4 regions of the Bradyrhizobium sp. WD16 genome follow, and region 4 is predicted to be linked to each of the others. Evidence: riboswitches for the same ligand, from Rfam matches in the RefSeq annotation. Region 4 holds a riboswitch; each other region holds the start of a gene.
The links. A riboswitch is a leader RNA that binds a small molecule or an ion and turns the genes downstream of it on or off. The one in region 4 is predicted to bind cobalamin.

Region 1 (4,138 bases), 330 kb from region 4:
AACGGCCTCCGGCGATAGCCGCACCGGACCGATGCCAAGCGAGACGATCGCAAGGGTGGTCGCGAGCGTGGCGAGCAGGAGGCTGGCGGTGAGCGGCGAGAGGCGGGTGGTCATGGGAGGGTGGGGGCCAAGGTGATCTTTAGACCACTTTCGTCATGTCCGGCCTGATGCCGGGCATCGATGCCTTTGCAGCGATTGATCAAGGCAGGACGTCGATGGCCGGGACATGCCCGGCCACGACGATGTGCGTGATGCAGAGACTGAGCCAGGAATTCGGCCAAATTGCCTTGCCTCCTTCAGAATGTCGCCCCGGCCTTCACCATATAGGTGCGGCCCGGAAGCGGATAGGCGTTGAACACGCCCCGGGTCGTCGCGCTGGCGATGGCGTAGTCGTAATAGGCGACGTTGAACAGATTGTTGATGCCGGCCGACCAGAAGTAGCGCTCATAGGCCCCGCTCAGCTTGACGTCCACGGTGGCATTGGCCGGGATCTTCGGCTGGAGGTTCTGCTGATCGTTGTCCATGCGGCGGCTCGACCAGGCCCGCAACGTGGCGTCGAACACCAGATACTTGTCGAAGATGTCCCAGCTGACGCCGGCGCTGCCGGAATAGCGCGACACCAGCGGCACGTCGCTGCCGGCATATTGGCCTTCGCGGAACACGGCGCGGGTATAGGTGAAGCCGCCGCGTAGTTGCAGGCTGTCATTGATGCGATAGCTGGCGCTGGTCTCGCTGCCGTAACGGCGGGTCGGGTCGAGGTTGTAGTTGTAGAAGCTGACCGGATTGTAATGGATCTCGTTGGTCAGCTCCATGTCGTAGACGCTGGATTGCATCTCGAAGCGACCGGCGTTGACGCGCAGGCCGGTCTCGACGTCATACGAGGTCTGGGTCTTGATGTCGAAATTGTTGGCCACCGGGTTGAAGAAGGCGTCGAACATCGGCCCGGAACTGACCCGCTCGTCGACATTGGGCGTGCGGAAGGCGCTGGCAGCGCGGGCGAAGCCGGTGAACACCTCGTTGAAGCGATGTTCGAGGCCGCCGAGGACGGCGGTGTTGGTCTGCGCCTGATCGAGCGGCAGTTGCTGGGCGTCACCGAAGTAATTCGGCGCGGTCGGATCGAGCGTGTCGCGCGCGGTCACCAGGGTGCGCTGGATGCGGCCACCCAAAGTCAGGTCGGTGGTCGGCAGAACACTCACGGTCTGCTGGTAATAGGCCGCGAGGGTCTGCTGGCCGAGATCATAGACGTGGACCGGTGCGGAGCTGCGATATTGCGAGCGGCTGGAATGGTAGGTCGCGTCGTGGAAGTCGACCCCGGTCAGAACGGTGGAGGGCAGGCCGAACAGGACCGATTTGATCGACAGCCGAGGTGTCAACGACCAGGTGCTGAGGTGACTGTCGCTGAAGCTCGCGTTGAAGCTCGACAGCGGCACGTCGCCGAAGAAGGCGGATTGCTGTTTCTTGACGCGGACACCGCCGTCGACGATCAGGTCGACGCCGTCCCGCAAGGTCGTGGTGAATCCGGCGGTGGCATTGATGCCCTGCTTGTCGCCATGGTCGAACGGTGTCGAGGAGCCGCGCGGATCGGTCGCGATCTGGCTGGCTCCGGTGGTGGGATCGACCCGGCGTCCGCCGGGAAAGCCGATGTGCTGGTTGTCGCCGGCGAGGTTCAGGAAGGCGGTGAAGTCCGGCGTCGTGTAGCGGAGGTCGCCGACGCCGTTGACCTGGTTGATGGCGTTGTTGGTGCGCCAGCCGCCCGATGAAAAGACATTGCCAAAGGCCGACGAGGACCACGGCCCCTGATTGACGGCGGCGGAGACCACGCCCTGGCGCTGGTTGAAGGAGCCGGTGCCGGCTTCCGCCTTCATGCTCGCCGGCGGACCATCGACGGCGGTCTTGGTGACGATGTTGATGACGCCGCCGACGGCGTTGTCGCCATAGAGCACCGCGCCGGAATTGCCGCGGGTGATCTCGATGCGTTCGATGGAATCGCGCGGGATGGTCGAGAAGTCGACCCCCATGAGGTCGAGGTCGTTGACGCGGCGGCCGTTGATCAGGACCAGGGTGTTGGCGCTGGCGAAGGCGCCGAAGCCACGCAGGTCGACCGCGGTGTAGGCGCCGTTGGCGATGCCGAAGGTGGACTGCACCTGCACGCCGGGGGTCTGGGCGATGATGTCCTGCAGCGACTGCGCCGGCGAGCGTGCGATCTCGGCGGCGGAGATGACCGTGCTCGAGGCGCCGACGATGGTGTTGGTGGCGCTGTCGAGCCGGCTTGCGGCGACCGTGATCGCCGGCAGTGGGGTGGCCTGCTGGGCGTCGGCCGCGGTGGCGATGAGAACGGGGATTGCAGGGCAGGATGCAAGACAGGACACAAGACAGCTGGTGGCGAGCCAGCGGGTGCGGCGAGTCCCTGCGGAAACAAAGACGGCGGGCATGAATGGCCTCGGTTGACGTCGGTGGCACGTCACCGCGACCGAGGTTCATGACGCAGGATGCGTCGATGAAACCAATGCCTGTACTCCCCGACCGACATTGCCGCGTGTGACCACGATCGACGGCAGGTCTCCTGGCTCGCGGGTCATCACCTGATGTCGCCTTCCCGGGACCGAATTTCCCAGTGGCGCTGGACAGCAGGCTCGTCGCTGACAGTTGCGGGGGCAGCTGCGGAATCGGACACCCTGACCTCGCCTGCGGCGAGCTTGTCTGGTGGTGTCCCCACCGCATTCCCTTTTGATCCCCGAAGGGAACCGTCGAATCGACGTTAGGGTTTGTTAACGACGGGAGTCAAGGCGACGGCCTGTTGTGCCGGAATGCGACGTTCGTGCTCGCTCCGTTAACGATCAGAACGCGGGTGGAACGAACCGGGCCCGAATCGGCGAACAGCGATTCGCGCAGGCGAAGCCGTGCGCCATGTGGTGCTGCCTGTGCGAGACAGACACAAGATGGCGATGAGGCGTGTGATCTGTGTTGTGAGACGCGTTAACACCACTGTGCCAGCGGAGGACGTCGGTCGTCGTGCCGTTAACTTCTCGAACACCGGTGGAACGAAGCGGGTCCGAATCAGCGAAATGCGATTCGCGCAGCGCGCAGCATGCTCGATGTGGTGCGTACACCGAGAGAGAAGCACAAGATGGCAGCGGCGCCTGATCGCGTGGCGCTCATCAGTGGTTAACGCGTGCCTCGTCCGCCTGTGATGAATGGGCGTTACCGGCATCGTCCCACAATGCGACGCATGTTCCGTGTCGCGTTAATCTTTCGAACAGTCGAGGAACGAAGCAGGGACGAATCGGCGAGAAGTGATTCGCGTTCGTTGAGTCATGCTCGATGTGGTGCCCGCACCCGTCGCGAGACACAAAATGGGTTCGGCAACTCGGCCGGCGATCGCACAACAGGTTAACGCGCGAGCGTGTCCTCATCCGGCTTTGCCGATCGGCAGCCGGCGCGTCGTCTTGAGGCAGTCGAGCACGATCGAGGAGCGCACATGGGCGACGCTCTCGTGCGGCATCAGCACGTTGTTGACGATGTCGGACAGGCTCTTGAGATCGCGCAGGGCGATCTTGAGCAGATAGTCGGCGTCGCCGGTCAGGGCATAGGCCTCCTGGATCGCATCGACCCGCCGCACCAGGTCGCGGAAGCGCTTGGCGTTGTTGGGCGAGTGGGTGGCGAGGGTGATCTGCACCAGGGCGATGACGTTGAAGCCCAGCGCATCGGCGGAGAGATCGGCGTAATAACCCTGGATGATCTTCTCCTCCTCGAGGCGGGCGCGTCGCCGCGAGCATTGCGATGCCGACAGCCTGGCGACATCGGCGAGCTCCTGGTTGGTGAGCCGGCCCTCCGCCTGCAGCGCCGCGAGAATCTTCAGGTCGAAGCTGTCGAGATGGATCATGCGTACGAGGTCCTGTTCATGCACGAAACGTGCATAAGAATGGCATATTGAGCCTCATTTTGCATGAACATTGCGGCGGTCTCGCGCAATCATTTGCTGCAATGATCGCCACAGCCCAGGGAGAGACCATGGGTCCGTTTCCGCACGACGCGCCAGCCGCGGTGATTTCCGAATCCAATCCCATGGGCGCCGACGGCTTTGAATTCGTCGAGTTCGCACATCCTGAGCCTGCACAGCTCCATGCGCTGTTCAAGC
Region 2 (4,138 bases), 1.1 Mb from region 4:
GGAGGAATGGACCACACCCATGTGACGCTGCGGCGAACGCAGGTTGCAGGGGTCCTTGAAGGTGATCCAGGGATGGCCGGTCTCGAACAGCATGGTCAGCATGCGGCGCCAGAGGTCGGTCGCGCGCACAGTCTTGAAGATACGCATGCCGCCGGCTCTCGCCTTGGCTTCATAGGCCTCGTAGGCTGCCTTGAATGCCTCGCCGTACAGATCGTGCAAATCGGGCGTCTCGTCAGGCGAGAACAGCGTCCATTCTCTGTCGGAATCGATGCGCTGCATGAACAGGTCCGGCACCCAGTTGGCGGTGTTCATGTCATGAGTGCGGCGGCGGTCGTCGCCGGTGTTCTTGCGCAGGTCGAGGAATTCCTCGATGTCGACGTGCCAGGTCTCGAGGTAGGCACAAACCGCGCCCTTGCGCTTGCCGCCCTGGTTGACGGCGATCGCGGTGTCGTTGGCGACCTTCAGGAACGGAATGATGCCCTGGCTTTCGCCGTTGGTGCCCTTGATGTGCGCGCCGAGGCCGCGGACCGGCGTCCAGTCGTTGCCGAGGCCACCGGAATACTTTGCGAGCAGCGCATTATCCTTGATCGACTTGAAGATGCCGTCGAGGTCGTCCGAAACGGTGGTGAGGAAGCAGGACGACAATTGCGGGCGCAGCGTACCCGAATTGAACAGCGTCGGCGTCGAGGCCATGAAATCGAACGACGACAGGAGATCGTAGAATTCGATCGCCTTGGCTTCGCGGTCGATTTCGCGCACCGCCAGCCCCATCGCCACGCGCATGAAGAAGGCTTGCGGCAATTCGATCCGCTTGCCGTGAACGTGCAGGAAGTAGCGATCGTAGAGCGTCTGGAGGCCGAGGAATTGGAAGTTCAGGTCGCGCTCGGGCTTCAGAGCGGCCGAGATCCTGCTGAGATCGAAGCGGGCCAGTTCGGGATCGAGCAGTTCGGCGGCGATGCCGGTCTTCACATAGGCCGGGAAATAGTCGGCATAGCGCGTCGCCATATCGGCCTGCGAGGCGGATGTCGGCATGCCGTGGACGTAGGACAGCACCTCGCCGCGCAGCTTGTCCAGCAGCAGACGTGCACTGACATAGGTGTAGTTTGGCTCCTGCTCGACCAGCGTGCGCGCGGCCATGATCGATGCCAGCGTCAGCTCGTCCTGGCTGATGCCGTCGTAGAGATTACGAGTGGTCTCGGCGAGCACGGGAGCCGCAGAGACACCGTCAAGGCTGGCGCAGGCTTCGCCGATGATCAGCGCGAGCTGCTTGGTGTCGAGACCGACGCGCGAACCGTCGGCCAACGTGACGTGCAGGGCTGGCGTGGCGGCAGGCGCCGGCTGTGCGGCCGCTTCCTCGGCGCGCTGGCGCGACCGCTCTTCGCGGTACAGCACATAGGCGCGCGCGACCTTGTGGTTCTCGCTGCGCATCAAGGCGAGTTCGACCTGGTCCTGGACGTCCTCGATATGGAAGGTGCGCCCCTCGCCTGCACGTCGCATCAGGGTTGCGACGACCTCGGCCACCAATTGCTCGACGCTCTCATGGAAGCGGCGCGACGCAGCGGCGCTCGAGCCCTCCACCGCGAGGAAAGCCTTGGTCATCGCCACCGCAATCTTCGCGGAGTCGAACGGCGTGACCTTGCCGTTGCGTCGGATGATCTGCATGGCAGGCTCGCTGGGAACGGCAGCAAGCGATTCCGGACGCAACTGGATAATGGGAGCGGAGGTGGCCTCCGCGTGGTGCAGGTTTGAAGACATCAAGGGCCCCGTGATGCGCGCGTTGTGTTTGAGCGGGGCAAAGGAGGACGCTGCAGAAGCGCCGACGAGAGAATGCCGACGGCGCATGCAAGCGACCGCCGGGACACCCCGCCCGTGGACGTTCAGTTTGTCGCGGCAGGTCTCCTGGCTCGCAGGTCGTCGCTCGCTTCCTGTCTTCCCGGCGCCTTAAGCCAGTGACATTCGTTCGGAAACAGCTCGCTGCTGACAGTTGCGGGGGCAGCGCCGGAATTCCGCGCCTTCGCACGGTTCACCGGCTTCCCTCTTAGCCACTAAATCTTGCGATCCAGCGGAACCGTGACGTCCATATATGGTGATATTCGCGATGAAGTGTCAACGATTCGTTAAGGGTCTAAGATCCCTTTCCCTGTGGAATGCGGGGGGTCCCTGCCGGCCTAGACTAGATGCTTTCGAGACGACTCGATGTCGGCTGTTCCGAGACATGTCGGCCGTTTATCAGGTCGTTAAGGAACACGCTGGTGCAAGGCTCAGGGACACTCCGATGCCGCGGCATCTTTGCCTTGCTGAGCACCCGGGAGGCTTGCAGACGATTCATGCGGAATACGAGCGCTTCATCGACGAACTTCGATCAGTAACCGCCGATCTGTCGTACGGCCCGGCCACGGTCGCTGCCGGAATAGGGGCAACGGTCGAGCGCCTTCGCGGGATTGCGAGGCGCGCCACCATGTTGCTCACCAAGTTCGACGATGTCGAGCTCTTCTTCCGGCCTGTGACGCTGCAGGCCGTCTGCGAACACATCGATTCGCTGCGCGCGCCCACGCTCCGTCCCCCGCCGCCATCACCGCGCGGGGTCTACCAAAAACACCATGGCCGCTCCGGTATCGCTCCGAAGCGGCCATAACGTGTGAGCGGTTCTTGCTTGCCTCAGCGGCTTCGACGGTTAGGCCGTCGCACCTACGGATCGAGCTCGGTGTCCCAGTAGAGATAGTCGAGCCAGCTGTCGTGCAGGTAGTTCGGCGGGAACAGCCGGCCGTTGCGATGGAGCTGGGCGCATGTCGACGTTCAGGGGGTCAGAAGCGAGTCGATGCCCGGAACGGAGCGCCGACACGCTGCTGAGTGTTTCACACGACCATCAGGTCCTTTGCGACGATGATCTTGCCCTTGAAGTATTTCGCCGCCGGCTCGCGCCAGACGTCGTCCGTGATGCTGTCGAGCGGGGGCGTGAGATGCGACAGGACCAGCGTTTTGACGCCCGCTTCCTGCGCGATACGACCGACGTCCTCCGACGGCGTGTGGTCGGCCTTCATATGCGCCATGAAGGCGTCGAACTTGACCGGCCGCCCCTTGGCGATCGCTTCTTTGATGTAATTCTCGACGGCTGGAACATACATGGTCTCGTGCACGAGCACGTCGGCGCCCTTGGCCATGACCGCGACAGCTTCCAGCGGCACAGTGTCGCCGGAAAAGGCGATCGAACGATCCTTGAAATCGAACCGATAGCCGAGCGCCGGCTTCACCGGCGGATGCTGGACGACCACCGAAGAGACCTTGACGTTATCGTCCTGCGTCACCGGGCCGGCGCTGGAGATTTCCTTCACATCGACCGCAGTGAGCGGCTTCATGTTGAAGTCCTCAGCCCAGAAATCGACCGTCTGCTTGTAGGCGCGCAGGAAGTCCTCGGTCATCTGCTTGAGCGGCGGCGGACCGAAGGCGCGAATGTCGAGCGGCAGACCCTGGATCCAGCCGACGACCAGCAGCGGACCGTATTCGATATTGTGGTCGGGGTGCTGATGGGTGATGAAGATAGACCGGAGCGCACTGAACGGGATGCCGGTGCGTGCGTATTGATCCGTGACCCCCATGCCGCAATCGACCACATAGGCCGAACCGTTGCTGACCATGACGTGCGAGGTCATCTGCCGCGAGCGGCCGGGCACCGGGCCTGCGCCGGTCCCGAGCAGCACCAGCTTGGTGCCCTTGGCGTCTTTCAGTGCGGCCTGGGCCTGTTGTGGCGTCCAGTGCGTGGCGGCCGTCTTTGCGGCCGCCGGCGAGGCCGCGCTCAAGGCCGGAGCGGCGGCGAGCCCGGCAAGGACATGACGGCGCGAAAGCCCAAGCAGGCGCGAAGTGTCGGTCATGGTCTCCCCCTCTCGGAAGCCAGGTGTCCACCGTCGTCCCTGCGCCAATCGTTCGAAGAGGCGCGACGAGGCCGACATTCTCGATCCGCTGCGGACACGCCGGTTCTAGTTACGCGGTTCGCACGAGCGTTGCAACGTCACCGAAGGTCAATAAATTCGCGAGCGGCCTCTGCTGTACCGTCATCGCTCTTGAGGTGGCACTAAACTGCCTGGCCCCGAGTGATCATGAACAAGAGATTAAGCGCTGGCGGCAACATCGAGCGTCCATG
Region 3 (4,138 bases), 1.1 Mb from region 4:
GCGACGAAAATCCCGTGCCGAAGTCGTCGAGGGCCACCGTGACGCCCAACTGCAGAAGCGCGTTCAGGATCGACGAGGCCGATCCGTATTTCGAGATCAGCATCGATTCGGTGATTTCGACTTCAAGCCGGTCAGGGCGCACGCCGGCGTCGGCGAGGGCATGCACGATCGACTGCAGAATGCCGGGATTGTGGAACTGGACTGCGGAGAAATTCACCGCGACCCGGATGTCGGCCGGCCAGGTCGAGAGCGCGGCGCAGGCGCGCCGGACGACCCACTCGCCGATCGGATGGATCAGTCCGGTCTCCTCGGCGATCGGGATGAACTCGCTTGGCGGCACCAGCCCGCGTTCGGGATGCCGCCAGCGCAGCAGCGCCTCGAAGCCGGTGACGCGGTCTTCGCGGAGGTCGAGAAACGGCTGATAGACGAGAAACAGCTCGTTTCTTTCGATCGCCCCTTCGAGATCGCGTTGCAGTGCCCTGCGATCCCGCGCCGACCTGTCGTCGGCGGCCTCGAAGAAGCAGACGGTTCCAGGGCCCGCCTTCTTGGCGCGATAGAGCGCGACGTCGGCTCGTTTGAACAGGTCGTGGGACGTATTGCCGTCGCGCGGCGCCAGCACGATTCCGATGCTGGTGGCGCCGATGATCTCACAGCCATCGATGAGGAACGGATCGGCGAAGGTCGCGACGAAACGCTCGGCGATTTCGAAGGCTTCCTCCGCCGCCGTCAGATTGGCCATGATCAGCGCGAATTCGTCGCCGCCGATGCGGGCGACGTGTTCGTTCTCCCGGGTGCATCGCTGCAGCCGCGCCGCGACCTGGACGAGATATTCGTCTCCCGCCGGGTGACCGAACCTGTCGTTCACCTCCTTGAAGCGATCGAGATCGAGCAGGAGGATGGCGAACTCCTCGCCCGAGCGCGCCTGCCGGCGCAACGCGCCTTCAAGGCTTTCGTTGAAGGCGAAGCGGTTCGGCAGATGCGTCAGGGCGTCCCGCCGGACGATCTTCTCGGCTTCGAGCTGGGAGATGAGGCGTTGGGTGAATTCGAACGCGTTGGCGAAGATGCCGCGCAGCAGCACGGATCCATAAACCACGACCAGGATGGCGACCAGCAGGTAGACGAAATCGCCGGCGCCGCCGATGCAGATCGCCGTCCCCAGAAAGATCGGCGTCGTGAACGCAATCGCTGCCACCGGGATCGTGGCAAAAGCGAGCGCGCCGCCCGCCAGCATTCCGGCACAAAGGCAGGTGATCACGATCTGGCCGCCGTTCGAGGCGTCGGCGAAGAACGCCGCCGGCACGACCGCCCAGGCGAGGCCGAGAATGAACGCATTGCGCACCAGCCGGTGCATGGTGCCGCGGGAGACGAACTGCGGCTTGGCGATCCGTCGCGACGAAAAGGCCTTCAGTCCGACGATGAGCGTGCCGCAACCGACGACAGCAGCCCAGACCAGGGCAGGGAATCGGTCCGGCGAGGGCCACAGGGCGATGGCCAGCACCGCCGCGTTGCAGGCGTTGGCCAGCATGATGCCGGGCGAATAGCGAAGCACCAGCGAGACCTGTTCGGCCCGAATATGGCCGGCGACCGTCTCGTCCGTCGGCGGTCCGCCGAAGGCCGCCAGATCGCCGGCGAACAGCCTCGATAAATAGGAGCTCAGATACCCCGGCATCCCCGATCCCGCAGCGCCGACCTGGCGGCTTCGGGAACAAAATCGCGACAAAGCTTTGATGAACTATAAATTCCGGGAGATTGCCAGCACTGGTTGTATCGCCTCGAGGCGTCCAAGTTCTGACATCGATAACAAAGGATGAACGCGCTAAGCGTTGTCACCACAAGGGCGCGGGATCGATCGCGAATCGATGATCGTCAAGCGCGCGGCCGGCGGCACGCACATCATCCAGATCATACGATGACCTGCCCGACCGTCCTGCGACATCAAAGCATCGCACGCTCCCGATTGCGCCGATGGCGTCGAGACGGGCTGCAGGCCTGCCGAGAAGCTGCGCGCTTCGATGGCATGCGCCACCTGGTCAATCCGCCCGGTGGGGCCGCCTGATTGACATCGACCGTCCCCGCAGATCATAGTGCCGGCCGATGGTCCGTCCGTGAGGATGGTTAAAGAGGGAACACCGTGAGGAGCCAATCGGCTCCAAGGCGGCGGCTGCCCCCGCAACTGTAAGCGGAAAGCGTTTTGTCTCATGGTCACTGGGAGTTCGCTCCTGGGAAGACGGACGAACGCGACTGATCCGCGAGCCAGGAGACCTGCCATCAAAGGAAGACTGCGGTACCGGGCGGGGCGCCCCGGTGGCGGCTGTGTATCTTACACCTCACCCTGATCCCCAGGGGCAGTCGGCGTCCCACTGATCCGGCCTCAGGCGTTTGACGCCAGGCCATTTGGGAAAGTCCGCCGATGGCCGAAGGCCAGACCGTCAGCCTGCATGTCTGCGTCACCTGCCGCGCCGGGGAAGCCGAGCGCGACGGCATGGCGCCGGCCGGGCGGCGACTCCATCAGCAATTCGCCCGCGCCTTGCGCGAGCGCGGCGACGGCGACTGGATCGAGCTGAAGGAAGTGACCTGCCTCGTCTCCTGCCAGCGCGGCTGCGCGGCCGCCGTCTCCACGCCCGGCAAATGGAGCTACCTGCTCGGTCACCTCGACGACAGCAAGCTCAATGACGTGCTGACCTACCTGCGCATCTACCGCGACTCGAAATCGGGTGCGGTGCTGCCCTCCCGGCGGCCGGCCTCGCTGCAGGACGCCATGCTCGGCCGCTTTCCCCCGCTCACGCCGCCACCGGACGGAGCCTCATGACCGACAAACTCCACGCCACGAAAACGCCGGTGACGATCATCACCGGCTTCCTCGGCGCCGGCAAGACCACGCTGCTGCGCCATATCATGGAGGGCGCCGCCGGACGGCGGCTCGCCGTGATCGTCAACGAATTCGGCAGCCGGGGCGTCGACGGCGAGACCATCAGGAGCTGCGGCCTCCAGGCCTGCGCCGAGACCGACATCGTCGAACTCGCCAATGGCTGCCTGTGCTGCACCGTGGCCGACGAGTTCGTCCCGGCCATCGAAGCGCTGATGGAGCGGCCGCAGCCGCCCGAGCACATCCTGATCGAAACCTCGGGCCTGGCGCTGCCCAAGCCGCTGCTCAAGGCGTTCAGCTGGCCATCGCTGCGGTCGCGGCTGACGGTCGACGGCGTCGTCGCGGTGATCGACGGCCCCGCCGTCGCCGCCGGGCGCTTCGCCGACGATCCGGCCGCCGTCGCCACCCAGCGCGCGGAGATCGAGACCCTCGACCACGACAATCCGCTGGCCGAGGTCTACGAGGACCAGCTCTTCGCCGCCGATCTCGTCATCCTGAACAAGACCGACCTGCTCGCGCCGGAACAGGTCGAGGCGCTCGCCCGCGAGATCGCCGCCAGGCTGCCGCGCGCCGTCAAGGTGGTCGCGGCGCGCGAGAGCAAGATCGACCTCGCCACGCTGTTCGGTCTCAACGCCGCGGCCGAAGCCGATCTCGCCGCCCGGCCGTCGCATCACGACGACGCGCCGGACCACGAGCACGACGATTTCGAGAGCTTCGTGGTGGCCATGCCGGAGATTGCAAGACCGGAGAGCCTCGTCGAGCGGCTCAAGAGCGTCGTCGAGCAGCACGACATCCTGCGCATCAAGGGCTTTGTCGCCGTCGCCGGCCGGCCGCTGCGCCTCGAGCTGCAAGGCGTCGGCGCCCGCTTCCGCCATCATTTCGATCGTCCCTGGAATGCCGGCGAGCCGCGCCACGGGCACCTCGTGGTCATCGGCCGCAACGGTCTCGACCGCGCCGGCATCGCGGCCGGGGTGATCGAGGCCGGAGCGTTGGGCTGACCTCATGCATCTGCTGGTCCGGGAGCAGCATACGCTGGACGAAGCCGAGGTCGCCGAAGATCTCGGCCAGAGCCCGGCCGACATGGTGCTGCTGTCGTTCTCGGACACCGATCTCGCGGCGGCGGCCGCCGCCTGGTCGCGGCTCGGCGCCGACCGCCCGTCGCTGCGGCTCGCCAACCTGTCGCGCCTGCGCCATCCGATGTCGGTGGACCTCTATGTCGAGCAGGTGATCGCCGCGGCCAAGGTCGTCGTGGTGCGCCTGATCGGCGGACTC
Region 4 (4,138 bases):
ATCAGTACGCTCCTCACGACCACATCATCGTCGGCAGGAACGGCCACAGCAGCCTCAAAGCGCTGAAGCTGTCTAGTGCGGTGGATCTGACGCTCGTATCAGTATTGCAGCGAACTCTTCATACGCGCGTCAGATCCAAAACCGCACTAGAATCATAATCATGCTAGTGTGGCGTCTCGCAATTACCTACCGCCTTTGCGGCGAACCTCTCGTAGGCAATTGCGAGACATAAGCCACACTAGCACTTTGATTTTGCTAGTGTCCTTATGTCTCCGAATGACCGTGCGAGCGTGAGGCAAATGGGGCGGTAATTCGGAGACAGGACACTAGTGTCCCTTTGGTTCTAACGTTCGTAGAAGTGCTCGCTGCAAGGAAATACGAACGCTAGAACCGGGACACTAGAGCCCCGAATCCGAAGTTCGCTTCATTCTCAGCGCGCTACGTCCATCAGAATGCGCCGGTCAGCGATCGCGTCACTGCGTTGCCAGCTTGGCCGCGCCGTTGGCGAGGATCTCGCTGAAGCTGGTGTCCCAGAACCTTGCGACTTCGACCCGGGTGTCGAGAACGCCGAGCTTGAGGAAGGTGTCGGCGACCTTTTGATGGGTATCGGGTATATCCGGTGTCACGCCGACGAGCGAAAAGTCGGTGCTGCGATGGGCGAACTGATCGAGGATATCGTCGAGCGGCAAATGCGTTTCGGCCACTTGTGCCGCGGCGTAGACCGGGAAATTCTTGTTGGCAAAGGCATAGGCGCGCTGGATCCGGAGCAAAAGGTCGGCCATGGCCGCATGACGCAAGGCGTCGTCGATGGCCTTCGGGTTGGCATAGACCGGGAAATTTCCGGAAAGATAGCCAACGCCGGTCTTCAGGAGGCGCGCTCCCTGCCTGGATATGGCGAGCTGACCATTGTAACCGTAGATCGCCCAGGCATCGAGCTTACCGGAGGTGAAGGCCGAATAGCCGTCGGACGGCGTCAGGTTGATGGCGTCGATGTCGTTGAAGGAAAGGCCGACCTCCTCGAGCTGCTTGGACAGGAAATAGTGGGCGGTCGTTGCGCGCACGTAACCGACCTTCCTGCCCTTGAGATCCGCGATCGAACGTATCGGCGAATCCTTGGCAGCGACGGTGACCTGGGTGTTGAGGTCCTCGTGCGACACAGCGATGAAGCGCACATTGGCATTTTGGCGGGCGGCGAACATTGCAGGAATTTCGCTGCCCGAACCGAGATCGAGGGCATCGCTGTTGAGCGCCTCGATGTGCAGGACGCCGTTGTTGAGCTCCTTCCAGTCGATCTTGTATGGCGTCTTGTCTTCCCCGGCGGCCCGAAGCAGGGCGCGCCAACCGCCCTTGTAATGGGCCACGCGCAGCGTGACCCCGCCGAGATCGCTATCCGAGCCTCGCCTGGTTTGCGCTCCTGCGCTGCCGGCGACGAGGCCTCCCGCAAGCACGCTGAGCAGGGAACGACGGGAGACGAAAAACGGGCTGGTCACGGCGGCTCCTGTTGAGCAGGTCTCGATGCTTCCACCATAAAATGTATGGATGTCACGGACTATTCTGTTTTTCGGCGGTCGCACGAAATGAGTATTCCAACTTTTGCGACAGACGCGCTGTCTGTCGGATGTTCATCGCCGGAGGCGTGAGCAGTCGAGGCCGTCGGTACCAGTCGATTCGACAGTGATGCTTCGAAGCGAATGCCGAGATTCGTACGCTGGCAGTCTCTGAAGCGGAGGCATGCTGGTGCCGCCGCCCGGCACCACTGTGCGCTACCGCCCAACATCGGCCGGCACGGCCATGCCGGCTTGAAGGCGACGAGGCTGATTTGAATCCTTGCCTCTGTATGCTGTTAGCCCATTGGCGCGTCGGGGCTCATGGCGCAATTCGAGAAAAGTAGAAGGCTTCCTCTGACCACGCCGATTGTCCGAATTTCTCCGACCGATTGCCCCGACGCAAGACGGCACGACCGTCCGCTGACGACCCCAAACCTGGTTGGCTGAACAAACAAATGATGGCGCCATCTCAGCCGCGCTGCTGGCGGCGGCTGCATTTGACTCCCAGCGCGACATAGCTTTAGATATTCGGGACGGTTCCTCATTATTGGGGATGAAAAGGGAATGCGGTGCAAGGAAGCTTGCTCGATTCCGCAGCTGCCCCCGCAACTGTAAGCGGCGAACCTTGTGTCACGAGCCACTGGGCGACTCGGCCCCGGGAAGGCGACGCAAGGTAACGACCCGCGAGCCAGGAGACCTGCCGTCAGCCGTGGTCACACGCGAAAATGTCGGTCGGGGAGTACAGACATTGCTTCACTGAAGGTTGTCGGCCTAAAGGTGAAACTTGGCTCGCTGTGACGTGCCACTGACGTCATACCGAGGTCCGAACCTTGTCTTCTGCCACCACCGGCGACCCGCGCCGCAATTTCCTGTTTGCATCCGGCTTTCTCGTCTCCATGCTCGCGCTTGACGTCTCTGCCGCGCAGGGACAGCAGCTTCCCTCTTCCAGTCAGCTGCCGCCTATCGAGGTCTCTCCGCCGGCGACCCAAAATCGAACGGGGACAAAGCGGAGCCGCGATTCGGGATCGCGCCCGCGCCCGGCAGCACCAATCGGAGCGACATCCAACGCCACCGAGCAGAAGGAAGACGCCCGAAACGCGGTGCAGACGCCGCTCAACACCGGAACCGTTGCCGAAAGCGCTTCGCGACTGGGCTTGAGCGCGCGCGAGGTTCCCGCGACCATCGAAGTGATCGGGCAACAGACCATCGGCGACCGCGGCTATCGAACAGTAACGGAAGTGGCGCAGGGCGCGGTCGGCGTGACGTCGGGCGATAATCCCGCCGAGCCGTCAGCCTTCTCAATGCGCGGCTTTACCAACAGCCAGATCAATGTGCTCTACAATGGCATCAAGGTCGGCCCTCAGAACATGACGTCTCGGTTCATGGACACGGCCAATCTGGAAAGCGTCGAATTCCTGAAAGGACCCGCTTCTCTTATGTCAGGAGAAGGCGCGAGTGGCGGCGCCGTCAATTTCGTGACGAAACAACCGCACACCGGCCCGATCCGGAACGAGGCGCTCTTCTCATACGACTCACTATCGTCCTTCCGCAGTTACTACGGCTCAGGCGGAAGCACCAACATTCAGGGACTGGACTACCGGTTCGATATCAGCCGGTCGTCGCTAAGCGGCTTTGTCGACGATACGAACACCGGGTTACTGGATGTGTCAGGTCGACTGAACTACCGCCTATCGGACAATTTCAAGATCTGGGGGGCCATCGAGTACAAGGAAGACCGGTCGAAGGCCTACTGGGGCGCACCGCTGGTCTCTGCCGCATTCAGCGGCCCCCATGCCACGACCGGCATCGTCTCCGGAAGCTACGTCTCGAACTACAATGGTTCGAATCTCGGGCCCGTCACGATCGATGACCGCACCTTCACGACCAATTACAACGTACTCGACAACCATACCGATGCAAAGGAGCTGTGGCTTCGTGGCGGTTTCGAGCTCACTGTTGCGCCGAATCTGACACTGAAGAGCCAAGTCTATGGTTACGGCGCGGAACGTGAGTGGTTCAACAACGAGGTGGAAGCATTCAACGCCAGTCTGAACCTGGTCGATCGAGAGCGGTTCTTCGTGGCGCACAACCAGAAACTGGCGGGAAGCATCACCGATTTGACGTGGGACTCCGACATCGCGGGCTTGGGAAACCGATTGGTGGCAACCTTTGCGGCGAGCGGCCTCGACTTCGTCCGCCCGGGCGCGGCCAATTTCCCGCACGACCTGGTCACGCTGGTCGATCCGATCAGGGGATACTACGGGCCTCTGACGACGCAGCAGCAGACCGCAAGGATCGACAATGAGTCACTGTCAGTAGAAGACCGCCTGAAGATCACGCGAACATTCGCGCTCGTTGGCGGCTTGCGGCTGGAGCATATCGGGCTCGACCGAAATTCGACCGATGTCAACGGCGCGGAGAAGGCGGGCTTTCCGTTCTCAAAATCCTGGACGCCGCTGACGGGCCGGATCGGCTATACTTGGGAAGCCATCCCCGGCCTGACCTTCTTCAGCCAATATGCCACCGGTGCGGACGTCTCGGCGAACAACACCTTCCTGCTCGGGCCGCGCCAGCCGCTCGATTTGACCACG

Region 1: it holds a riboswitch for cobalamin, as region 4 does, so the genes downstream of both, DB459_RS05635 (TonB-dependent receptor) here and DB459_RS07160 (TonB-dependent siderophore receptor) in region 4, are expected to answer to the same signal.
Region 2: it holds a riboswitch for cobalamin, as region 4 does, so the genes downstream of both, DB459_RS12255 (ribonucleoside-diphosphate reductase subunit alpha) here and DB459_RS07160 (TonB-dependent siderophore receptor) in region 4, are expected to answer to the same signal.
Region 3: it holds a riboswitch for cobalamin, as region 4 does, so the genes downstream of both, DB459_RS12200 (DUF1636 domain-containing protein) here and DB459_RS07160 (TonB-dependent siderophore receptor) in region 4, are expected to answer to the same signal.

What each region holds. Positions count from the first base shown of each region.
Region 1 covers NZ_CP028908.1:1,206,131-1,210,268, reverse strand. Annotated here, with positions in the region: gene DB459_RS05640 (iron ABC transporter permease) at 1-114, opposite strand, end outside; gene DB459_RS05635 (TonB-dependent receptor) at 297-2,432, opposite strand; cobalamin riboswitch at 2,536-2,764, opposite strand; gene DB459_RS05630 (Lrp/AsnC family transcriptional regulator) at 3,410-3,883, opposite strand; gene hppD (4-hydroxyphenylpyruvate dioxygenase) at 4,012-4,138, shown strand, end outside.
Region 2 covers NZ_CP028908.1:2,651,396-2,655,533, forward strand. Annotated here, with positions in the region: gene DB459_RS12255 (ribonucleoside-diphosphate reductase subunit alpha) at 1-1,755, opposite strand, end outside; cobalamin riboswitch at 1,872-2,088, opposite strand; gene DB459_RS12260 (hypothetical protein) at 2,276-2,635, shown strand; partial or broken gene DB459_RS12265 (HNH endonuclease) at 2,689-2,790, opposite strand; gene DB459_RS12270 (MBL fold metallo-hydrolase) at 2,856-3,869, opposite strand.
Region 3 covers NZ_CP028908.1:2,636,213-2,640,350, reverse strand. Annotated here, with positions in the region: gene DB459_RS12205 (bifunctional diguanylate cyclase/phosphodiesterase) at 1-1,669, opposite strand, end outside; cobalamin riboswitch at 2,079-2,285, shown strand; gene DB459_RS12200 (DUF1636 domain-containing protein) at 2,411-2,809, shown strand; gene cobW (cobalamin biosynthesis protein CobW) at 2,806-3,864, shown strand; gene cobN (cobaltochelatase subunit CobN) at 3,869-4,138, shown strand, end outside.
Region 4 covers NZ_CP028908.1:1,539,165-1,543,302, forward strand. Annotated here, with positions in the region: partial or broken gene DB459_RS07150 (MAPEG family protein) at 1-47, opposite strand, end outside; gene DB459_RS07155 (ABC transporter substrate-binding protein) at 474-1,490, opposite strand; cobalamin riboswitch at 2,065-2,267, shown strand; gene DB459_RS07160 (TonB-dependent siderophore receptor) at 2,444-4,138, shown strand, end outside.